Regions from separate parts of the Lelliottia sp. genome, predicted to be linked through region 1. Evidence: riboswitches for the same ligand, from Rfam matches in the RefSeq annotation. Region 1 holds a riboswitch; each other region holds the start of a gene.
What was found. Region 1 has a riboswitch for thiamine pyrophosphate ahead of thiC (phosphomethylpyrimidine synthase ThiC). Riboswitches for the same ligand answer to the same signal wherever they lie in the genome.

Region 1 (6,594 bases):
TCCCAGGTCAGATCCTCCGCGATCCCGTTGACCTTCTCGAGCGCCTGATAGATCGGCACGGTTCCGATAGGAACGGGGCTGTTTCGCAAAATCCACTCGCGGGTTTCGTGGATGTAACGCCCGGTCGAAAGGTCCATGACCGTGTCCGCCCCCCAGCGTGTAGACCAGACCAGCTTTTCGACCTCTTCTTCGATGGATGACGTAACGGCAGAGTTGCCGATATTGGCGTTGACCTTTACCAGGAAATTACGGCCAATAATCATCGGCTCGGATTCCGGATGATTGATGTTGGCAGGGATAATCGCGCGCCCGGCAGCCACTTCGTCACGCACAAACTCCGGTGTGATGTTCTCCGGTAGACGAGCGCCAAAACCTTCGCCCGGATGCTGGTGGCGCAGCACTTCGCTGCGAATCCGTTCACGGCCCATATTTTCGCGAATGGCGATAAATTCCATTTCCGGGGTCACAATACCCTGGCGAGCATAATGCAGCTGCGTCACACATTTGCCTGATTTCGCCCGCTTTGGCGTCAGCAGACCGGTAAAGCGCAGTTCATCAAGACCATCATCTGCGAGGCGTTCTTTGGTGTAGGCGGAGCTGCGAACGGTGAGCGCTTCGCTGTCATTACGCGCGTCAATCCACGTCTGCCGCAGTTTTGCCAGCCCTTGCTGAACGTTGATGGTAACGTCGGTATCACCATAGGGGCCGGAGGTGTCATATACCGGCACCGCTTCGTTATCCTCAAACTGCGGATTTTCTTTGCTGCCGCCGAGAAGCGTAGGGCTAAGCTGGATTTCGCGCATCGGCACGCGAATATCGGCCTGCGAGCCGGAAATGTAGATACGCTTCGAGTTCGGGAAAGCGGTGCCTTCCAGGGTGTCGATGAAGTGTTGTGCTTGTGCGCGCTGTTCGCGGCGGGTCAATTTTGCAGACATAGCTCATTCCAAAATAGTAAAGGAAGTGGCTTGTCAGACGACGGATGAAGCAAGAGGTGATCGCCCAGAGGCGATACAACAGCAGATTGACTCTTGTTCCCTTCGCAGGTATTAGCCTGATCAGGTTCCGCGGATCCCGAATTAACGGTCTCAGCCCGGCTTACGCTCTGGGCACTCCGACAAGAAATTTACACTCCATCCTTCAAGCTGCCTCGTTATTGGCTGCCTTCATTCACCCCGGTCACTTACTGGTGCAAGCTCCCGGGGATTCACTCAGTTTCCGCCGCGATGCAGCATGAATGATTTCGTGTAATACCCCCTCGTGAGAGGGGCGAATATTTGTAAACTACGCGTTAATGATGAATAACTCAAGCTGGCCGCGCGACGTTATCTTCGTTGCTGGCCTTTAAATTGTTGTCCAGCGCGAGGGCAATCAGCTTGTCTTCCAGCGTAAAGCGTCCTTCCAGGGCTTCGCCGAGATCGGACAGCGCCTGCTGAAACTCCAGATAGTTATCCTGGTCGATCGCATTTTCGAGCGTGGAGTCGTAATAATCCATAATCTGCTGGGTGTTTGCTTCCAGCTGCGGGTAGAGTTTTGTCGCCGCTAAATACGGATTCGTCCCTTCCATTTCACGGATAATACGTTCATAAATATTGAAATGGCCGTCGGAAAGGTAATCCACCAGACTCTGACAGAAATTATCCAGCGCTTTTTCGTTCAGGCGCATATAGGATTCTTTGCCAGGCTTAATGCCAACCAGATTATAGTAGGCAACAAGCAATTGTTTGCGCACGTGCAGCCAGCGATCGACCAGTTTATTACTTCCTCCAACGCGCTCTGTCAGGCTTTCTAGCTGGTTTAGCATGTTTGACTCCGCAAGGTTAAGGTTAAAAGCTGCCCGCCTAAATTTGTAAGAATATTGTTATCAACATGCCTGTGAAGCGAAGGTAGTGCAATAGATATGGATCGTATAATTGAAAAATTAGATTGTGGCTGGTGGATCGTCAGCCATGAACAAAAATTATGGTTGCCCGCAGGGGAGTTACCTCATGGCGATGCCGAGAAATTCGATCTTGTGGGGCAACCCGCATTAAAGATCGGTGAATGGCAGGGCGATGCAGTGTGGTTGATCCAGCAGAATCGCCGTCAGGATATGGGATCGGTGCGTCAGGTGATGGATCTTGATGCGGGCCTGTTTCAGCTGGCCGGGCGCGGTGTGCAGTTAGCCGAATTCTATCGCTCGCATAAGTTCTGCGGCTACTGCGGTCACGCCATGCATCCGAGCAAAACCGAGTGGGCGCTGCTGTGCAGCCACTGCCGTGAGCGCTATTACCCGCAAATTGCACCCTGCATCATCGTTGCTATTCGTCGCGATGATTCGATTTTACTGGCGCAGCACGTCCGCCACCGTAACGGTATTCACACGGTATTGGCTGGATTTGTCGAGGTCGGTGAAACGCTGGAGCAAACCGTCGCGCGTGAAGTGATGGAAGAGAGCGGGATCAAAGTCAAAAATCTGCGTTACGTTACCTCTCAGCCATGGCCTTTCCCAATGTCACTGATGACGGCCTTTATGGCTGACTATGACAGCGGCGACATCGTTATCGACCCGAAAGAGCTGCTGGAAGCAAACTGGTATCGCTATGACGATTTACCACTGTTACCGCCACCGGGCACCGTGGCGCGTCGGCTGATTGAAGATACCGTGGCAATGTGTCGGGCCGACTATGAAGTCTGAATGACGTGATACACTAGCGGCAAGATGCTTAAGGAACCTGCAAAATGACCGAACTGAAGAACGATCGTTATCTGCGTGCGCTGCTGCGCCAACCCGTTGATGTCACCCCGGTGTGGATGATGCGCCAGGCAGGCCGCTATCTTCCGGAATATAAAGCGACGCGAGCGCAGGCGGGCGATTTTATGTCGCTGTGTAAAAACGCAGAGCTGGCCTGTGAAGTGACGCTTCAGCCGCTGCGCCGTTTCCCGCTTGATGCGGCGATCCTTTTTTCAGACATCCTGACCATCCCGGATGCGATGGGTCTTGGTTTGTATTTCGAAACGGGCGAAGGCCCGCGCTTTGCCTCGCCGATCAAGAGCAAAGCCGATATTGATAAGCTGCCGATTCCGGATCCAGAAGGTGAACTGGGTTACGTGATGAACGCGGTGCGTACCATTCGCCGCGAGCTGAAAGGCGAAGTGCCGTTGATTGGTTTTTCCGGTAGCCCGTGGACGCTGGCGACCTATATGGTCGAAGGCGGTAGCAGCAAAGCCTTTACCGTCATCAAAAAGATGATGTATGCCGAGCCGATGGCCCTGCACGCGTTGCTGGATAAGCTGGCGAAAAGCGTTACGCTGTATCTCAATGCGCAGATTAAAGCGGGCGCGCAGTCGGTGATGATCTTCGATACCTGGGGCGGCGTGCTCACAGGACGTGATTATCAGCAGTTCTCTCTCTACTACATGCACAAAATTATCGATGGCCTGCTGCGTGAAAACGAAGGTCGTCGTGTGCCGGTAACGCTGTTCACCAAAGGCGGCGGACAATGGCTCGAAGCGATGGCGGCCACCGGTTGTGATGCGCTGGGCCTTGACTGGACCACCGATATTGCCGATGCACGTCGTCGCGTGGGCGATACCGTCGCGCTGCAGGGCAACATGGACCCGTCTATGCTTTACGCGCAGCCTGCACGTATCGAAGAAGAGGTAGCGTCTATACTTGCAAGTTTCGGCCAGGGCGAAGGCCACGTCTTCAACCTGGGCCACGGTATTCATCAGGATGTACCGCCAGAGCACGCTGGCGCGTTTGTGGAGGCGGTGCACCGACATTCTGCCCAGTATCATCTGTAAGGAGTTGTTATGGATCTCGCGTCGTTACGCGCCCAGCAAATCGAACTTGCCTCGTCAGTGATCCTTGAGGATCGTCTGGATAAGGATCCGCCGCAGCTGATCGCCGGTGCCGACGTTGGATTTGAACAGGGTGGTGAGGTGACGCGGGCAGCGATGGTGCTGTTGAAGTATCCATCGCTGGAACTGGTTGAATATAAGGTGGCGCGAATCGCCACCACCATGCCGTACATTCCGGGCTTTCTCTCCTTTCGTGAATATCCCGCGCTGCTGGCAGCGTGGGAACAACTCTCGCAAAAACCCGATCTGCTGTTTGTGGATGGTCATGGGATCTCCCACCCGCGTCGTCTGGGCGTCGCCAGCCATTTTGGTTTGCTGGTGGATGTCCCAACAATTGGCGTGGCGAAAAAGCGCCTGTGTGGGAAATTTGAACCCCTTTCCGCTGAGCCGGGCGCGCTGGCACCGTTGATGGATAAAGGCGAGCAGCTGGCGTGGGTCTGGCGCAGCAAAGCGCGATGCAATCCGCTGTTCGTTGCGACTGGGCACCGCGTGAGCACGGACAGTGCCCTGGCGTGGGTGCAGCGTTGTATGAAAGGTTACCGTTTACCAGAGCCGACACGCTGGGCTGATGCGGTTGCATCGGCGCGCCCGGCTTTTATTCGTTGGCAGGAAATTCAACCTTGATTCAGGTAAACTGCCGCTAATTTCCGATTCGAGACATCATCATGTTACAAAACCCGATTCATCTGCGCCTTGAGAAGCTGGAAAGCTGGCAGCACGTCACCTTTATGGCTTGCCTGTGCGAGCGTATGTATCCCAATTATGCGACGTTCTGCAAGGAAACCGAATTTGGTGAAGGCCAGATTTATCGCCGTATTCTTGACCTGATTTGGGAAACACTGACGGTTAAAGACGCGAAGGTGAACTTTGACTCTCAGCTCGAAAAGCTGGAAGAGGCGATCCCGTCGGCGGATGACTACGATATGTATGGTGTCTATCCGGCGATCGACGCCTGCGTGGCATTGAGTGAACTGGTGCATTCGCGTTTAAGCGGTGAAACTCTGGAGCATGCCATCGAAGTGAGTAAGGCGTCGATTACCACCGTTGCGATGCTGGAAATGACGCAAGAAGGTCGTGAAATGACCGACGAAGAGCTGAGAGTGAACCCGGCAGTTGAGCAAGAATGGGACATTCAGTGGGAAATATTCCGACTTTTGGCCGAGTGCGAAGAACGCGATATTGAACTGATAAAAGGCCTGCGCGCGGACTTACGCGAGGCGGGTGAGAGTAATATTGGTATAATTTTTAACCAGTGAGACAATAAAACGTGATTTAACGCCTGTTTTGTCGCACCTCTACTCTTCCCTTCTGCCCCCCGTCTGGTCTACATTTGGGGGGCGAAAAAAAGTGGCTATCGGTGCGTGTATGCAGGAGAGTGCTTTTTTGGCATTTTCGTCGCACTCGATGCTTAGCAAGCGATAAACACATTGAAAGGATAACTTATGAACAAGACTCAACTGATTGATGTAATTGCGGACAAGGCTGATCTGTCTAAAGTGCAGGCTAAAGCTGCACTGGAATCCACCCTGGCTGCTATTACTGAGTCTCTGAAAGAAGGCGATGCTGTACAACTGGTTGGTTTCGGTACCTTCAAAGTGAACCACCGCGCTGAGCGTACTGGCCGCAACCCGCAGACCGGTAAAGAAATCAAAATTGCTGCTGCTAACGTACCAGCATTTGTTTCTGGTAAAGCACTGAAAGACGCAGTTAAGTAAGCCGCGTGGCAGTGAACAGTTTTAACAAGGGGGCGGTTTCGCCCCTTTTGTCTGTCTGGCGCTCAACGTTGGCGCTGGCAGGCGTGCTGTTGCTTTCGGCCTGCAGTCATGATTCCGCTCTGCCGCCATTCACCGCGAGTGGATACGCGGCCGATCAGGGTGCGGTGCGAATCTGGCGTAAAGACGTCAATGGTGAAGTCCATCTCCTTTCTGCATTCAGTCCGTGGCACAAGGGTAACACCTCTACAGCGGAATACCGCTGGCAGGATGATGCGCTGTCGCTGATTGAACTCAATATCTACAGTAAAACGCCTGAACACATTCGTGTCCGGTTTGATGGTCGCGGCGAGCTGAGCTTTATGCAGCGCGAAGTTGACGGTCAAAAACAGCAGCTCTCAAGCGATCAAATCGCCTTATACCGCTATCGCGCCGAACAAATCCGCCAGACCAGCGATGCGCTGCGTCAGGGACGCGTTGTGCTGCGTCAGGGGCGCTGGCATGCCGATGGCACGGTGACCACCTGTGAAAGTCAAACGATCAAACCTGATTTAGACGCGTGGGCAAGGGAGCGTATCGAAAGACGCCAACGTCATTCGTCAATGGAAGTGAGTGTGGCCTGGCTTGAAGCATCCGAAGGGTCGCAGCTGTTGCTGGTGGCAAATGAAGATTTTTGTACCTGGCAGCCGACAGAAAAAAACTTCTGATTGAAAACCCCCTCCAGACGGAGAGGGTCAATGTGAATTACTCGCCTTGCTCGCGTGCAATAGCACGGTAACCAATATCGCTGCGGCTAAAGCTGCCGTCCCAGTGAATATCAGCCATCAGTGCATACGCGCGTTTCTGCGCTTCAGCAACCGTATTTCCCAGCGCCGTTGCGCACAGTACGCGCCCGCCATTGGTCAATACGCGATCGTCGTCTGCGAGTTTCGTCCCGGCGTGGAACACTTTACCGCCATCGACGTCTTCCAGCGGCAGGCCGTGGATCTCGTCACCGTTGCGGTAATCACCCGGATAACCGCCCGCAGCAATCACCACGCCC
Region 2 (6,594 bases), on a different contig from region 1:
CTTCCAGACTCATCCACAGTTTCAGCGCATCAAAGCGACGCGTGGTCTGTAATGATTTGGACACCAGATTCGGTACGCCTTGCTCTTCGTCGAACTCAGAGTTCAGGTATGCCGCCTGGTAACGCATCAGCTCGTAGTGACGCGCTTCCTTCAGCAAAAACGCACCGCAGCTGATGGTCTGAAAAAACTGCTTGTGGAAGTCCAGAGTGATGGAATCCACCAGCTCAATGCCGTCAAGATAGTCGCGATATTTCTCTGACATCAGCAGCGCGCCGCCCCATGCCGCATCGACATGCACCCAAATCTGCTGTTCTGCAGCCATCTCAGCAATTGCGCGCAGTGGATCAATCGCGCCCGCATCGGTAGTACCCGCTGTTGCCACGATTGCCAGAATCTGCTCGCCGTTGGCATTGCAGTGCGCAATTTTTGCGGCCAGATCGTTCAGATCCATACGTGAGCAATCGTCAGTTTTCACCTGGATGACAGACTGATAGCCCAGACCCAACAGGGCCATATTCTTCTGCACTGAGAAGTGTGCATTTTCAGAACATAACACGCGGATTTTACGCAGATCGCCAACCAAACCGTCCTGCTGGATCGAATGACCTTTGGCCGCAAAGAAGGCATCGCGTGCCAGCATCAGCCCCATCAGATTGCTCTGGGTACCGCCGCTGGTAAATACGCCTGCATCGCCGGACTGATAGCCAACACGGGTACGCAGCCAGTCGATCAGCTTCATTTCAATAATGGTCGCTGAAGGACTCTGGTCCCAGGAATCCATGCTCTGGTTAGTGGCGTTAATCAGCACTTCCGCCGCCTGGCTGACTACCAGACTTGGGCAATGCAGATGCGCTACGCACTGCGGATGGTGCACTGACAGACTGTCTTTCAGGAAATACTCAACAGCACGCGCGATAGCCGCTTCGTTGCCGAGACCTTTCTGCCCGAAATTCAGGGAAATATTGTCGCGCAGTTCGGCAACGCTTTTCCCCTGATACATTTCAGACTGCTGTAGCCACTGCATCACCGCCTGAGAGCTTTGCTCGATAGCCTGCTGATAGGCTTCGATGCTCTGTGCCGACGACGACAGAATTGGGTTTGAATCAGACATCGTATTCACTAACTCCGTTTACGCGGGGCGAACGCCCGCTGCAAGCAGGGCCTGCTCAAATTTATCCAGGAAGACTTTCAGCTCTTGCTCGCTGATAAGCAGAGACGGCAGCAGACGCAGTACGACGCCATCGCGGCCACCACGTTCCAGAATCAAACCTGCTTCGAAGCATTTTTTCTGGATAAGTGCGGACAACTCGCCATCGCCCGGGAAGCTGCCCATATGGTCAGGCGCTTCGTTTGGTTTCACGATCTCAATACCGATCATCAAGCCTAAACCACGTACGTGGCCGATGACCGGATAGCGTTTCTGCAATTCAGCCAGCTGGCCTTTCAGCCACTCACCCTGTGCAGCCACTTTGTCGGCAATATTCTGGTCTTTCAGGATTTTCAGCGTCGTCAGGCCAGTCGCCATCGCCAACTGGTTACCACGGAAAGTACCGGTATGATGACCTGGCGCCCAGGCATCAAACTGCTTTTTAATACCGAGAACGGCCAGTGGCAGACCGCCACCGACTGCTTTAGACATGACGATGATATCTGGCTCAATACCGGCGTGTTCAAAGGCAAAGAACTTACCAGTACGTGCAAAGCCCGCCTGAACTTCATCAAGGATCAGCAGAATGCCGTGTTCCTGAGTCACCTTACGGATGCGTTGCAGCCACTCAGCCGGAGCCGGATTCACGCCGCCTTCACCCTGAACAGCTTCCAGAATCACGGCCGCAGGTTTACGCACGCCGCTTTCAACGTCGTTGATCAGGTTGTCAAAATAGTAAGTCAGTGCTTTCACGCCCGCGTCACCGCCAATGCCCAGCGGGCAGCGGTACTGGTGTGGATAAGGCATGAACTGCACTTCTGGCATCATGTTATCGACCGCTTCTTTCGGTGACAGGTTACCTGTCACGGACAGCGCGCCGTGGGTCATGCCGTGATAGCCGCCGGAGAAACTAATAATGCTGCTGCGGCCGGTCACTTTTTTCGCCAGTTTCAGCGCGGCTTCAACGGCGTCAGCGCCAGACGGGCCGGTGAACTGCAGGCAATATTCTTTACCCTGGCCTGGCAGCAGGGAGAGCAGGTATTCAGAAAACTCGTCTTTCAACGGAGTCGTCAGATCCAGTGTATGTAACGGCAAGCCGCTAGTAATGACATTTTGGATGCTTTTCAGCACATCAGGATGGTTATGGCCAAGCGCGAGGGTGCCAGCGCCTGCAAGACAGTCAAGGTATTCTTTATTATCTGCATCGGTAATCCATACGCCGTCTGCTTTAGTAATTGCTAAAGGCAGCTTGCGAGGATAACTCCTGACGTTCGATTCAAACTCGGCCTGACGGGCCAGATAGGTTTCGTTGCTTTTATGGGCATCTACAGTGTCAATACGGACTTTATCCGTCATCATATCACTCCTACAACCGGGGCTGTTTATACGCCTCGATTGAATAAATAGTTAGTTAAGGATGGGTCAGGTAAAAAACGCGGCCAATATAGAGCCTTTTGGCGCGTGGCTCAATGGTTAATTTGTTTACTGTTTTGTTACAATGTAAAGGTGTTGGGGGAGGGGGTGTAACACAATGTTTTTGCTGTGGTTTTACTGTGCCAAAACACAGAAAAAAATCTCACCGATTTATATACTCAAAAGCCGCGTTGATGAAAGCGAAAAAGGCGGCTTTTCAGCAGCCCATGCGTTACTTCTGAACGACCTGAAGTCATCCATTGTCTCTGCCATGGGTTTTATTCCATGACGCGTCGGTAATTCCGTTTTCATCCAGGGTAATAGAAAGAACATATCCCGCGCCTTTAATTTCGTAGGCATTGGCATTGAAACGTTTTACTGTGGCTTTTTTCCCGTTAATGGTGGCAGTAAAGAAACCATTGCTGACCGTGGCCTTAATACCGTTTGCCGAGAATGACGCTTCACGTAGCGGATCGGCAACGTGTGCGGCCTGTGCATGTTATTCAACACCATGATGATAATGCTTATTATCGTATTGCTTTGCGTATTCATCTGAACGTTTGTACGCGTTCTGGAGCGCTGCCGCGCGGCTAACGTTTTGATTATCATGATCAACTTTAAAACACGTATCCAGGCTGACGCCGGTGTTTGTGCAATTGGCAATACGTTGCGATTCTGTCGTACAACCAGAAAGTGCTACGGCGCAGACTAAAACAGCTAACACCATCTTCTTCATTCATTGACCCTAATATTATTTATTTTTTTATCAAACGACACGGCGAAATAACCTGACTTTTTGCAGGTTATTTATATTGGCAGATCACGCTAAGTGAAATATTCATTTTTAAAATGACAAAATAATAAAATTTAAGTTATTCATTTATGCAATTGCCAGCCATGCTGATAACCGTGTTTTTATATATCACACCGATGAAAACACCTGTGGCGACAAGGGAGATTGATACGATTGCCGAAGCAATAATAAGCTTTAACATTTGCTACCACATTATCAGGATGTCATTCAGTTAGAGCGTCTCTTACAGAGAAACGAAGTAGTTACCTTGCACAACTATCCAGTAATCCGCCCCTTTTATATTTGATTTAGATCACGAAAAATACGAATGTATAAAATCTGGTATTTATCTGGCGTTTCACATAATTGATTGTTTTAATTGATTTTACTTTTTTAAATAGACTGGAAAGTAAAGCGCAATGTGTGTTTAATACTTAGGCTTAGATTATTTATCCCAAAAAATCAATGACATTAAATGTCTACACATATAAGGAATAACTCAATCTAAATAGGCCAATAATAATAAATGTTTACAGTATTTTCTTGACCGGAAAAGAGCGGTCCAGGAGACTTGCATTCGATAATTACTTCCTCTACGCTGCCCATATTACTGAAGTTTTAGGTAATTTGACTCGGGGTGCCCTTCTACGTGAAGGCTGAGAAATACCCGTACCACCTGATCTGGATAATGCCAGCGTAGGGAAGTCAGGTGACTGTTAAGGTTATCGCTTCTTCTCGCAAGGCAGGAGCGAAACATGCAGCCTGACCGACTTGATTTACACGCCTTACATCACTTCCGCACGCGTTCCCCGCTCACACACTGCATGACCAACGATGTGGTGCAAACCTTTACGGCCAACGTTTTGCTGGCACTTGGCGCATCTCCCGCGATGGTGATTGAAGCCGAAGAAACAGAGCAATTTGCAGCGATGGCTGATGCCTTACTGATCAATGTTGGCACGCTGACCGCGCCGCGCGCGCAGGCGATGCGTCGGGCAATCGAAGGTGCAATGGCCGCTGGAAAGCCCTGGACGTTGGATCCCGTGGCCGTGGGCGCGTTGTCGTATCGCACCCGTTTTTGCCATCAAATCCTCTCACTCAAACCTGCGGCGATACGCGGTAATGCCTCTGAAATTCTCGCGCTTGCCGGTATGAGCGCGGGGGGGCGAGGCGTTGATACCACCGATACCGCTTCCAGCGCGTTGCCTGCCGCCATTGCTCTTGCCCGACAAACTCACGCCGTTGTTGCTGTGACGGGCGAAGTGGATTACGTCACCGACGGGCAACGTACGCAGACCATCACTGGCGGCGATGTGATGATGACGCGCGTCGTGGGGACAGGCTGTGCGCTCTCGGCCGTTGTCGCGGCAAGCTGTTCATTGCCGGGCGACCGGCTGGACAATGTTGCCGCCGCATGCGGGTTTATGAAGCAAGCCGGTAGCGTTGCCGTCAAACAAAGCCGCGGGCCAGGGAGCTTTTCCAGCGCGTTTATTGACGCGCTCTGGAACCTGGAGGCGCAGGCATGAAACGTATTAACGCATTAACCATTGCTGGCACGGACCCGAGCGGCGGCGCGGGGATTCAGGCGGATCTGAAAACCTTCTCAGCCCTTGGAGCGTATGGCTGCTCAGTCATTACCGCACTGGTGGCGCAAAATACGCGCGGCGTGCAGTCGGTGTACCGTGTGGAACCGGATTTTGTCGGTGCCCAACTGGACTCAGTGTTCAGCGATGTCCGCATTGATACCACCAAAATCGGCATGCTTGCCGAGACTGATATTGTTGAAGCGGTTGCGGAGCGTCTCAGACACTATCGCGTAAAAAACGTTGTGCTTGATACGGTGATGCTGGCGAAAAGTGGCGACCCGCTGCTTTCTCCTGCGGCTGTCGAAACCTTGCGAAAACATCTTCTGCCGAACGTCGCGCTGATCACGCCAAATCTGCCGGAGGCGGCGGCGCTGCTGGATGCGCCTCATGCCCGCAATGAGCAAGAGATGAAAGAGCAGGGGCGTGCGCTTCAGGCGCTCGGCTGCGAGGCAGTGCTGATGAAAGGCGGTCATCTGGACGATCCTGAAAGCCCGGACTGGCTCTTCACGCATGAAGGTATCCAGCGATTTACCGCTCCACGCGTCATGACCAAAAACACCCATGGCACTGGCTGCACGCTATCGGCAGCGCTGGCTGCGCTCCGCCCGCGTCACGACAATTGGGGGGATACGGTGCAGGAGGCCAAAATTTGGCTGTCGCACGCGCTGGAAAAAGCAGACAGCCTTGAAGTCGGCCACGGTATTGGGCCGGTGCACCATTTTCATGCGTGGTGGTAGTTGGTAGTGCCACGAACATATACCCTGGATAAGAATTTTCGGCCGGAGATAAAGAGAGGGGACAAGCATATACCCGGTTAATCGCTCAGCGACTGCCGAAGCGCTTGATATGTGTTTGTGTGCGAGGCGCGCAGTCGCCACCAGGGTGACTGACGACATGTATTTCCCGGTGCGACTGTATAAGCAAAGCCCCAGCTCACAGTGACATATCCAGTGTTTGCGCTGTCGTATAACCACGCGCTGGAGATAAATCATTGAAGTACGTTGCGGTGAATGTCTGAACAATTTGACGGTTTGTTGTACACCAAACGCGCCAGCACGATGTACTGAAAAAAAACGCAGGCGGTGGAAATTCTGTTGCGTCGGTACCAGGCTTAGTCTGCCCATGAAATTTGGGTTTGGTTCACTCGATCCGACACGACGTCGGAACTTACGGGAGCATCACTATGACTGATATTGCGCAGTTGCTTGGCAAAGACGCCGACAGCCTTTTACAGCATCGTTGTATGACTATTCCAGCCGAACAGCTCTATCTGCCAGGCCATGATTACGTTGACCGCGTCATGATTGATAACAACCGGCCACCGGCAGTGCTGCGGAACATGCAGACGCTTTATAACACCGGACGACTGAGCGGAACCGGTTATCTGTCGATTTTACCGGTTGACCAGGGCGTGGAGCACTCTGCTGGCGCGTCCTTTGCGGCGAATCCGCTCTATTTCGATCCGAAGAACATTGTCGAGCTGGCGATAGAAGCGGGCTGCAACTGTGTTGCGTCGACCTACGGCGTGCTGGCTTCGGTATCACGCCGCTACGCGCACCGCATTCCTTTCCTCGTTAAGCTGAACCACAACGAGACGCTGAGTTATCCCACCGAATATGACCAGACGCTCTACGCCAGCGTGGAGCAGGCTTTCA
Region 3 (6,594 bases), on a different contig from region 1:
ATGGACTAAATTGCTGTTAAGGTTGAAAGTGTGACGCTGTGCAAATAATCAATGTGGACATTTCTGCCGTAGTTATAGACACTTTTGTTACTGCTGTTTCACCTGAAGTAGCGGATAAATCTGGGGTAAATGCTGAATTAAGGCGGATCGGAAAGCGCGGGGATGCGATAAACGTCTTTTAACGCCCCGTTTTTAGACTGCTTTTCTCGATATGGACAATTTGTTTCCTTCTTGACCGTTGGGAGTCACCAATTTATGGCCGAAATACAAAACGATCCCTTGCTGCCGGGTTACTCCTTCAACGCCCATCTGGTCGCGGGTTTGACCCCCATTGAAGCCGACGGTTACCTCGACTTTTTTGTCGATCGACCGCTGGGAATGAAGGGTTACATTCTGAATATCACCGTGCGTGGCGAAGGGGTTATCCAGAATAACGACAAGCAATTTGTCTGTCGTCCGGGGGATATTTTGCTGTTTCCACCGGGAGAAGTTCATCACTACGGACGTCATCCGGACGCCAAAGAGTGGTATCACCAGTGGGTCTATTTCCGCCCGCGTGCTTACTGGCAGGAGTGGCTGGCGTGGCCGGCAATTTTTGCGCACACCGGTTATTATCGTCCTGATGAGGCGCACCAGGCGCAGTTTCGCGAACTGTTTGCCCAGATTATTGATGCGCAGGTGGGCGGGCGCTACGCCGAACTTTTGGCGATAAATCTGCTGGAACAACTGCTGCTACGGCGCATGGAGGCGATTAACGAATCGCTTAACCCGCCGCTGGATCACCGCGTGCGCGACGCGTGCCAGTACATCAGCGACCATCTGGCGGACAGCCAGTTTGATATTGCCGGTGTCGCCCAGCACGTGTGCCTCTCGCCATCGCGTCTGTCGCACCTGTTTCGCCAGCAGCTTGGTGTCAGCGTGTTGAGCTGGCGAGAGGATCAGCGCATCAGTCAGGCCAAACTGTTACTCAGCACTACGCGAATGCCGATCGCCACCGTCGGGCGCAACGTGGGCTTTGAAGATCAGCTCTATTTTTCGCGCGTATTCAAAAAATGTACCGGTGCCAGCCCAAGCGAATTCCGCGCCGGATGTGAATAAACGGTAAAAAAAATTAAACAAGCAGGTGAAGTCCGGCAGCAACCAGTAAACTATTCAGACAATTGTTGTCTTGACGCGGCAGGAAGCTCTTCGCAGAATCCCTGCTTCGTCATCTGACCGGAATCGTTATGCAGGCATTGCTGGAACATTTTATTACTCAATCCGTCGCGTATTCGCTGATTGCTGTCGCGCTGGTGGCCTTTCTGGAATCGCTGGCGCTGGTGGGATTGATTTTACCCGGGACAGTCATGATGGCGGGACTTGGCGCCCTGATTGGCAGCGGGGAGGTTAACTTCTGGCAAGCATGGGTGGCCGGGATTATAGGTTGTCTGCTGGGCGACTGGCTGTCGTTCTGGCTGGGCTGGCGCTTCAAAAAGCCTCTGCACCGCTGGTCCTTCATGAAAAAGAACAAAGCGTTGCTCGATAAAACGGAACACGCTCTGCATCAGCACAGCATGTTTACCATTTTAGTGGGGCGATTTGTCGGCCCGACACGTCCGCTGGTGCCGATGGTTGCCGGGATGCTGGATCTGCCGGTCGCCAAATTTATTCTGCCAAACGTCATCGGCTGCATCCTTTGGCCGCCGATCTATTTCTTGCCTGGGATCCTGGCCGGTGCGGCGACCGATATTCCTGTTGATGCCCAAAGCGGTCACTTCAAATGGCTGCTGTTAGCCACCGCGCTGATGATGTGGGTCGGGGTTTGGCTGTGCTGGCGTTTATGGCGCAACGCGAAAGCCGGAACGGATCGTCTGACGCACTACCTGCCGCGCAGTCGTTTGATCTGGCTGGCACCGTTACTGCTGGGCGTTGCCGTGGTAGCGCTGGTATCGCTGATTCGTCATCCGCTGATGCCGGTATACGGTGAGATTTTACTGAAGGTGGTCAGCCGGTAATTTTCTTCTTTCCGTTCGTGGTTTTCCCTCTCCCCGTGCGCACGTCGATGGTTCTCTCCCGCTCCCTCTGCGCATGACGGCGGTTTTTTCTCTTCCCGTACGCACGTCGATGGTTCTCTCCCGCTCCCTGTGCGCATGACGGCGATTTTCTCTCTCCCTGTGTGCACGTAGGCAGTTTTCTCCCTCTCCCTGTGCGCATGACGGCGATTTTCTCTCTCCCTGTGTGCACGTAGGCAGTTTTCTCCCTCTCCCTGTGGGAGAGGGTCGGGGTGAGGGCATCAGACAACTCAGTATCTAACCGGCTGCGAATGTACCCCCAACAGCGCTGAGGCGCTCGCGTTTCCGCTAAGCAGCGCCTGAGTCTCGCCGTCCCAGGCGATGCGTCCGTCGGCAATCACCACGGAGCGTGGCGCAATTCTGGCGGCGTCTTCCACGCTGTGCGACACCATCAGCATCGTGAGTTGTTTCTTCGTACACACGTCTTTGACCAGCTGCAGCATCTCTTGTCGCAGCGCCGGGTCGAGCGCCGAGAACGGCTCATCAAGCAGTAAAATCGGCTGCTCCCGAACCAGGCAGCGCGCCAGCGCCACACGCTGACGCTGTCCGCCGGACAGTTCTCCCGGCAAGCGATCGATAAAATCCATCAGCCCCATCTGTCGGGCGATGTCTTCAAGCTTCTCGCGCTGCGCAGCCGTCAGTTTCAGTCCCGGATCCATTCCCAGCCCGATGTTCTGGCGGACCGTCAGATGGGTGAACAGATTATTTTCCTGAAACAGCATCGACACCGGACGCTGCGAGGGCGGCGTGTGGGTATGATCCTGACCGTTAATCGTCATCTCCCCGCGCGCGGGCGGCAGGAAACCGGCAATCAAATTGAGCAATGTGCTTTTCCCCGCCCCACTGGGACCGAGGATCGCGATTATCTCCCCTTGCTGCGCGGTCAGAGTAAAACGCATCGGCAGGTGCTGGTAAAGCCAGGTTACATCAGTCAGTTTTAGCATCACGCCCCGGAAGTTTTTCGATAACAGTGAACAAGGTAAAGCACAGCAGAAGGAGTAGCAGCGCGGTGACTGCGCCATCCTGACTGCGATAGGAGCCGATTTGCTGGTAGAGCCAGAACGGCAGCGTGCGGAAATCGTCATTGCCAAACAGCGCCACGACGCCGAAATCGCCAATCGACAGCACGCTGGCAAAGGCCAGCGCCTGGGCAATGGGGCGTTTAAGTGCGCGGAGTTCGACCACTTTCAACCGCCGCCAGCCGCGCATTCCCAATGACTGACAAAGCAGCGTGTAACGGGAACTGACGTCGCGCATCGGGTTTTCCAGCACTTTGAGCGCGTAGGGTATTGCCATCAGCGCGTTGGTGAAAATCACGATGCCGTCCGCGTGCTCTGGCAGGCCGACAGTGCTGTTAAACAGCAAGAAGAAACCGGTCGCCAGAACAATGCCTGGCATCGCCAGAATCAGCATGCCGCTGAGCTCCAGCGCCTGTCCGGCGACTCTGGCCTGGCGCGCGTACAGCTCACGGCTGCTCCACAGCAGCATCATGGTCAGTAAGACACACAGCAAACCGGCACCAAGTGCAATCCGCAGCGAGGTGCCCGTTGCTTGCCACAGTACCGACTGTTGCAGCACGGAAATCACATTCAGATTGAGTCCATCCACCACCACCGCGAGCAGTGGCGGGAGCAACAGCAGCAACGCCAGCGCGATGAGCGTGATGTCCGTAATGCGGCTGCGCCAGCGATCCTGCGGGTCTCGCCAGCCGCTGACCTGATGGCTGCCCACTGCAATGGCTTTGCTCAGGCGCTGGCTAAGTAGCACTAGCCCCAGACAGCAGAACATCTGAACCATCGCCAATATCGCCGCTCGGCCCGGATCGTAGTCAAAGCTCAGCGCCTGATAAATCGCGAGTTCAATGGTTGTCGCCTGCGGCCCACCACCCAGCGACAATACCGTCGCAAAGCTGGCGAAACAGAGCATGAAAATCAATGCGGCAACCGGGGGGATCTGGCGGCGCAGCCACGGCCATTCAACAAAACGGAAGAACGTCCAGCCGCGCATACCGAGCTGTGCGGCGAGCTGGCGCTGTTCTCCAGGGATATTTTCCAGCGCCTGTAAAAACAGTCGCGTCGCCATCGGCATATTGAAAAAGACGTGGGCCAGCAAAATGCCCTGCAGACCATAAGGCGAGAAGGTCCACTCGATGCCGAAAACGTTGAGCAGCGCGGCGATCCAACCCTGTCGTCCATAAACGCTCAGAATGCCGAAGACGGCGACCAGCACCGGTAAAATCAGCGTCATGGCGCACAGGCGCAACAGGATTAGCCTGCCGGGAAAGCGGCGTCGATACAGGGCGCGAGCCAGAAAAATCGCCGGTACAACGGAGAGCAGGGCAGAGAGAAACGCCTGCCAGAAAGAGAAACGCACGACATGCCAGAGATAGCTGTCATGCCAAAGCGCGACGAGATCGCTCTCAGGTGCGTTAAACCACAGCGCCAGAAATGCGCCCAGGCTGACGACCACCATCAAAATGGCGGCAATCAGCCCAGGAATCAGCCAGCCGGGGATCAGCGGCTGACGGCGCGTTGCCATTCACTGATCCATGCGGCGCGCTGGCTGGAAATCTGTTGCGGGGTAAATTCCAGCGTGGTTTGTGGTTTGGTCAGCTGATCAAAACCTGCAGGCAGCGTCACGTTGGTTACCGGATACATCCAGTTGCCGGTTGGGATCGCATTCTGGAATGCCGGTGAGACCATAAATTTCAGGAACTTTTCAGCCAGTTCAGGCTGTTTGCTGGCTGCCGTACGTGCGGCCATTTCCACCTGCAAATAGTGCCCCTCAGAGAAATTCGCCGCCGCGTAATGGTCTTTTTTCTCTTCGATGATGTGATACGCCGGAGAGGTGGTGTAGCTCAGAACCAGATCGCTTTCGCCCTTAAGGAACAGGCCGTAGGCTTCACTCCAGCCTTTGGTGACGGTAACGGTTTTCGCCGCCAGCTTCTGCCATGCTTCTGGCGCTTTGTCACCGTAGACTTTTTGCATCCACAACAGCAGGCCCAGACCCGGCGTGCTGGTGCGCGGATCCTGATAAATCACGCGCCATTTCTGGTCGCTCTCAACCAGCTCTTTCAGGCTCTTTGGCGGATTTTTCAGCTTATTTTTGTCATACACAAACGCGAAGTAGCCGTAATCGAACGGCACGAACGTGTCATTTTTCCAGCCGCCGGGAACGTTAACCGCATCGTTCGCCACACTGCTTTTGGCGAACAGTTTGGTTTGTGAGGCCGCGTCCAGCAGATTGTTATCGAGACCCAGCACCACGTCGGCTTTGCTGTTTTTACCTTCCATGCGCAGACGGTTCAGCAGCGAGACGCCATCTTCCAGCGCCACGAATTTCAGCTCGCAGTTACAGTCGGCCTCAAAGGCTTTTTTGACGACCGGTCCAGGGCCCCAGTCAGCGGCGAAGGAGTCGTAGGTGTAGACCGTTAAGACGGGTTTGGCAAAAACAGGCAGCGCAAACAGCGCCAGCAGGGGGAGAACTTTTTTTAACACTTTGCACCTCAAAGTTGAGTGGCAAAGGATTTTGAGCGACAGCCTCAAATCCCTTCGCCGGCGTTATCCGGATCAGGTTCGACGGGTATTATCTCAGCGCACATCGTCGATGCAGCACCCCGTTGAGAACAGCAGTAGTGTAATGATTTGGTGAATATTACGAAAGTGTTATGGTTCCGGCGGTGCAAACCAGGCCGATTTAAAGTCAAACCAGCCTAAGGTATTCATTCTCAAACCGCGCATACTGCGCTGCCCCTGGATCATCAGCCAGTGGTGGATAAGCGGAACCATCGCCTGCTGCGACAGCAACTGCTGACACCAGACGGCGAGATTCATCTCTCCGGCGCGCCATTGTGCTGCGTCCTGCTGCCAGTCGCGAGCAATACAGTGCTGAATAAGCGGGATTTCAAACAGATGCGAGAACAGGGAGAAGTCGAGCGGCAGGGTGAAATTGGCGCTGTTGAGCCAGATATCGCTCACCGCTTCGCCGCGGTGCCACTCATCGTATTCCACTTCCTGAATCTCGAGCTTCACGCCCTCTGCGGCCAGCAGTTTGCTCATGATTCGGGCAATAAAACGGTGTTCAACGTGCTCGCGATAATAGGTCAGGGTGATGGATTCCAGCCCGGCGGGTTTCTCGCCGCGCCCTGGACGGGCATGGTGCCAGCGAGGAAGGAGCCCATACGCCGGGAACCAGTAAGTCTGGTGCTGCTCTTCCGCCTGATAAATCAGATTGGCAGGGGCGAGAATTTGGCTCACCCACTGGCGCACCTCACGGCTGGCTCCGCGATGCGTTCGGGCATCAAACAGCAGGTAATAACAGCCCTCTTCAAGGCGGCTCTCAACCGCTTTCTCGCCTTCGGTGGGGCCTTCCAGCGTCAGGCCAGGGCTGAACTCTTCGCTGATGTCGGGCAGCACCCAGACATTCACTTCGTCAATCAGTGCGCGATAACCAAAGTAATCATCAAAAGCGCGGATCTTGAGCTGATTATTGTTGTTACGCGTCACCGCGTAAGGACCGGTGCCAACAGGCTGGCTGGCAAACT

Region 2: another riboswitch for thiamine pyrophosphate. It lies ahead of thiM (hydroxyethylthiazole kinase); the one in region 1 lies ahead of thiC (phosphomethylpyrimidine synthase ThiC).
Region 3: another riboswitch for thiamine pyrophosphate. It lies ahead of thiB (thiamine ABC transporter substrate binding subunit); the one in region 1 lies ahead of thiC (phosphomethylpyrimidine synthase ThiC).

What each region holds. Positions count from the first base shown of each region.
Region 1 covers NZ_JAZQNX010000009.1:2,999-9,592, reverse strand. Annotated here, with positions in the region: gene thiC (phosphomethylpyrimidine synthase ThiC) at 1-935, opposite strand, end outside; TPP riboswitch at 1,016-1,124, opposite strand; gene rsd (sigma D regulator) at 1,304-1,801, opposite strand; gene nudC (NAD(+) diphosphatase) at 1,898-2,674, shown strand; gene hemE (uroporphyrinogen decarboxylase) at 2,719-3,783, shown strand; gene nfi (deoxyribonuclease V) at 3,793-4,464, shown strand; gene ACKI5T_RS07680 (YjaG family protein) at 4,506-5,096, shown strand; gene hupA (nucleoid-associated protein HU-alpha) at 5,283-5,555, shown strand; gene ACKI5T_RS07670 (DUF1481 domain-containing protein) at 5,567-6,259, shown strand; gene purD (phosphoribosylamine--glycine ligase) at 6,297-6,594, opposite strand, start outside.
Region 2 covers NZ_JAZQNX010000024.1:193,408-200,001, forward strand. Annotated here, with positions in the region: gene ACKI5T_RS13945 (pyridoxal phosphate-dependent decarboxylase family protein) at 1-1,111, opposite strand, end outside; gene ACKI5T_RS13950 (diaminobutyrate--2-oxoglutarate transaminase) at 1,130-2,506, opposite strand; gene ACKI5T_RS13955 (hypothetical protein) at 2,679-2,849, shown strand; partial or broken gene ACKI5T_RS13960 (hypothetical protein) at 2,814-3,059, opposite strand; gene ACKI5T_RS13965 (hypothetical protein) at 3,060-3,296, opposite strand; TPP riboswitch at 3,977-4,073, shown strand; gene thiM (hydroxyethylthiazole kinase) at 4,109-4,879, shown strand; gene thiD (bifunctional hydroxymethylpyrimidine kinase/phosphomethylpyrimidine kinase) at 4,876-5,676, shown strand; gene fbaB (class I fructose-bisphosphate aldolase) at 6,123-6,594, shown strand, end outside.
Region 3 covers NZ_JAZQNX010000010.1:143,523-150,116, forward strand. Annotated here, with positions in the region: gene araC (arabinose operon transcriptional regulator AraC) at 256-1,098, shown strand; gene ACKI5T_RS08485 (DedA family protein) at 1,227-1,994, shown strand; gene thiQ (thiamine ABC transporter ATP-binding protein ThiQ) at 2,282-2,995, opposite strand; gene thiP (thiamine/thiamine pyrophosphate ABC transporter permease ThiP) at 2,979-4,589, opposite strand; gene thiB (thiamine ABC transporter substrate binding subunit) at 4,565-5,548, opposite strand; TPP riboswitch at 5,580-5,680, opposite strand; gene sgrR (HTH-type transcriptional regulator SgrR) at 5,717-6,594, opposite strand, start outside.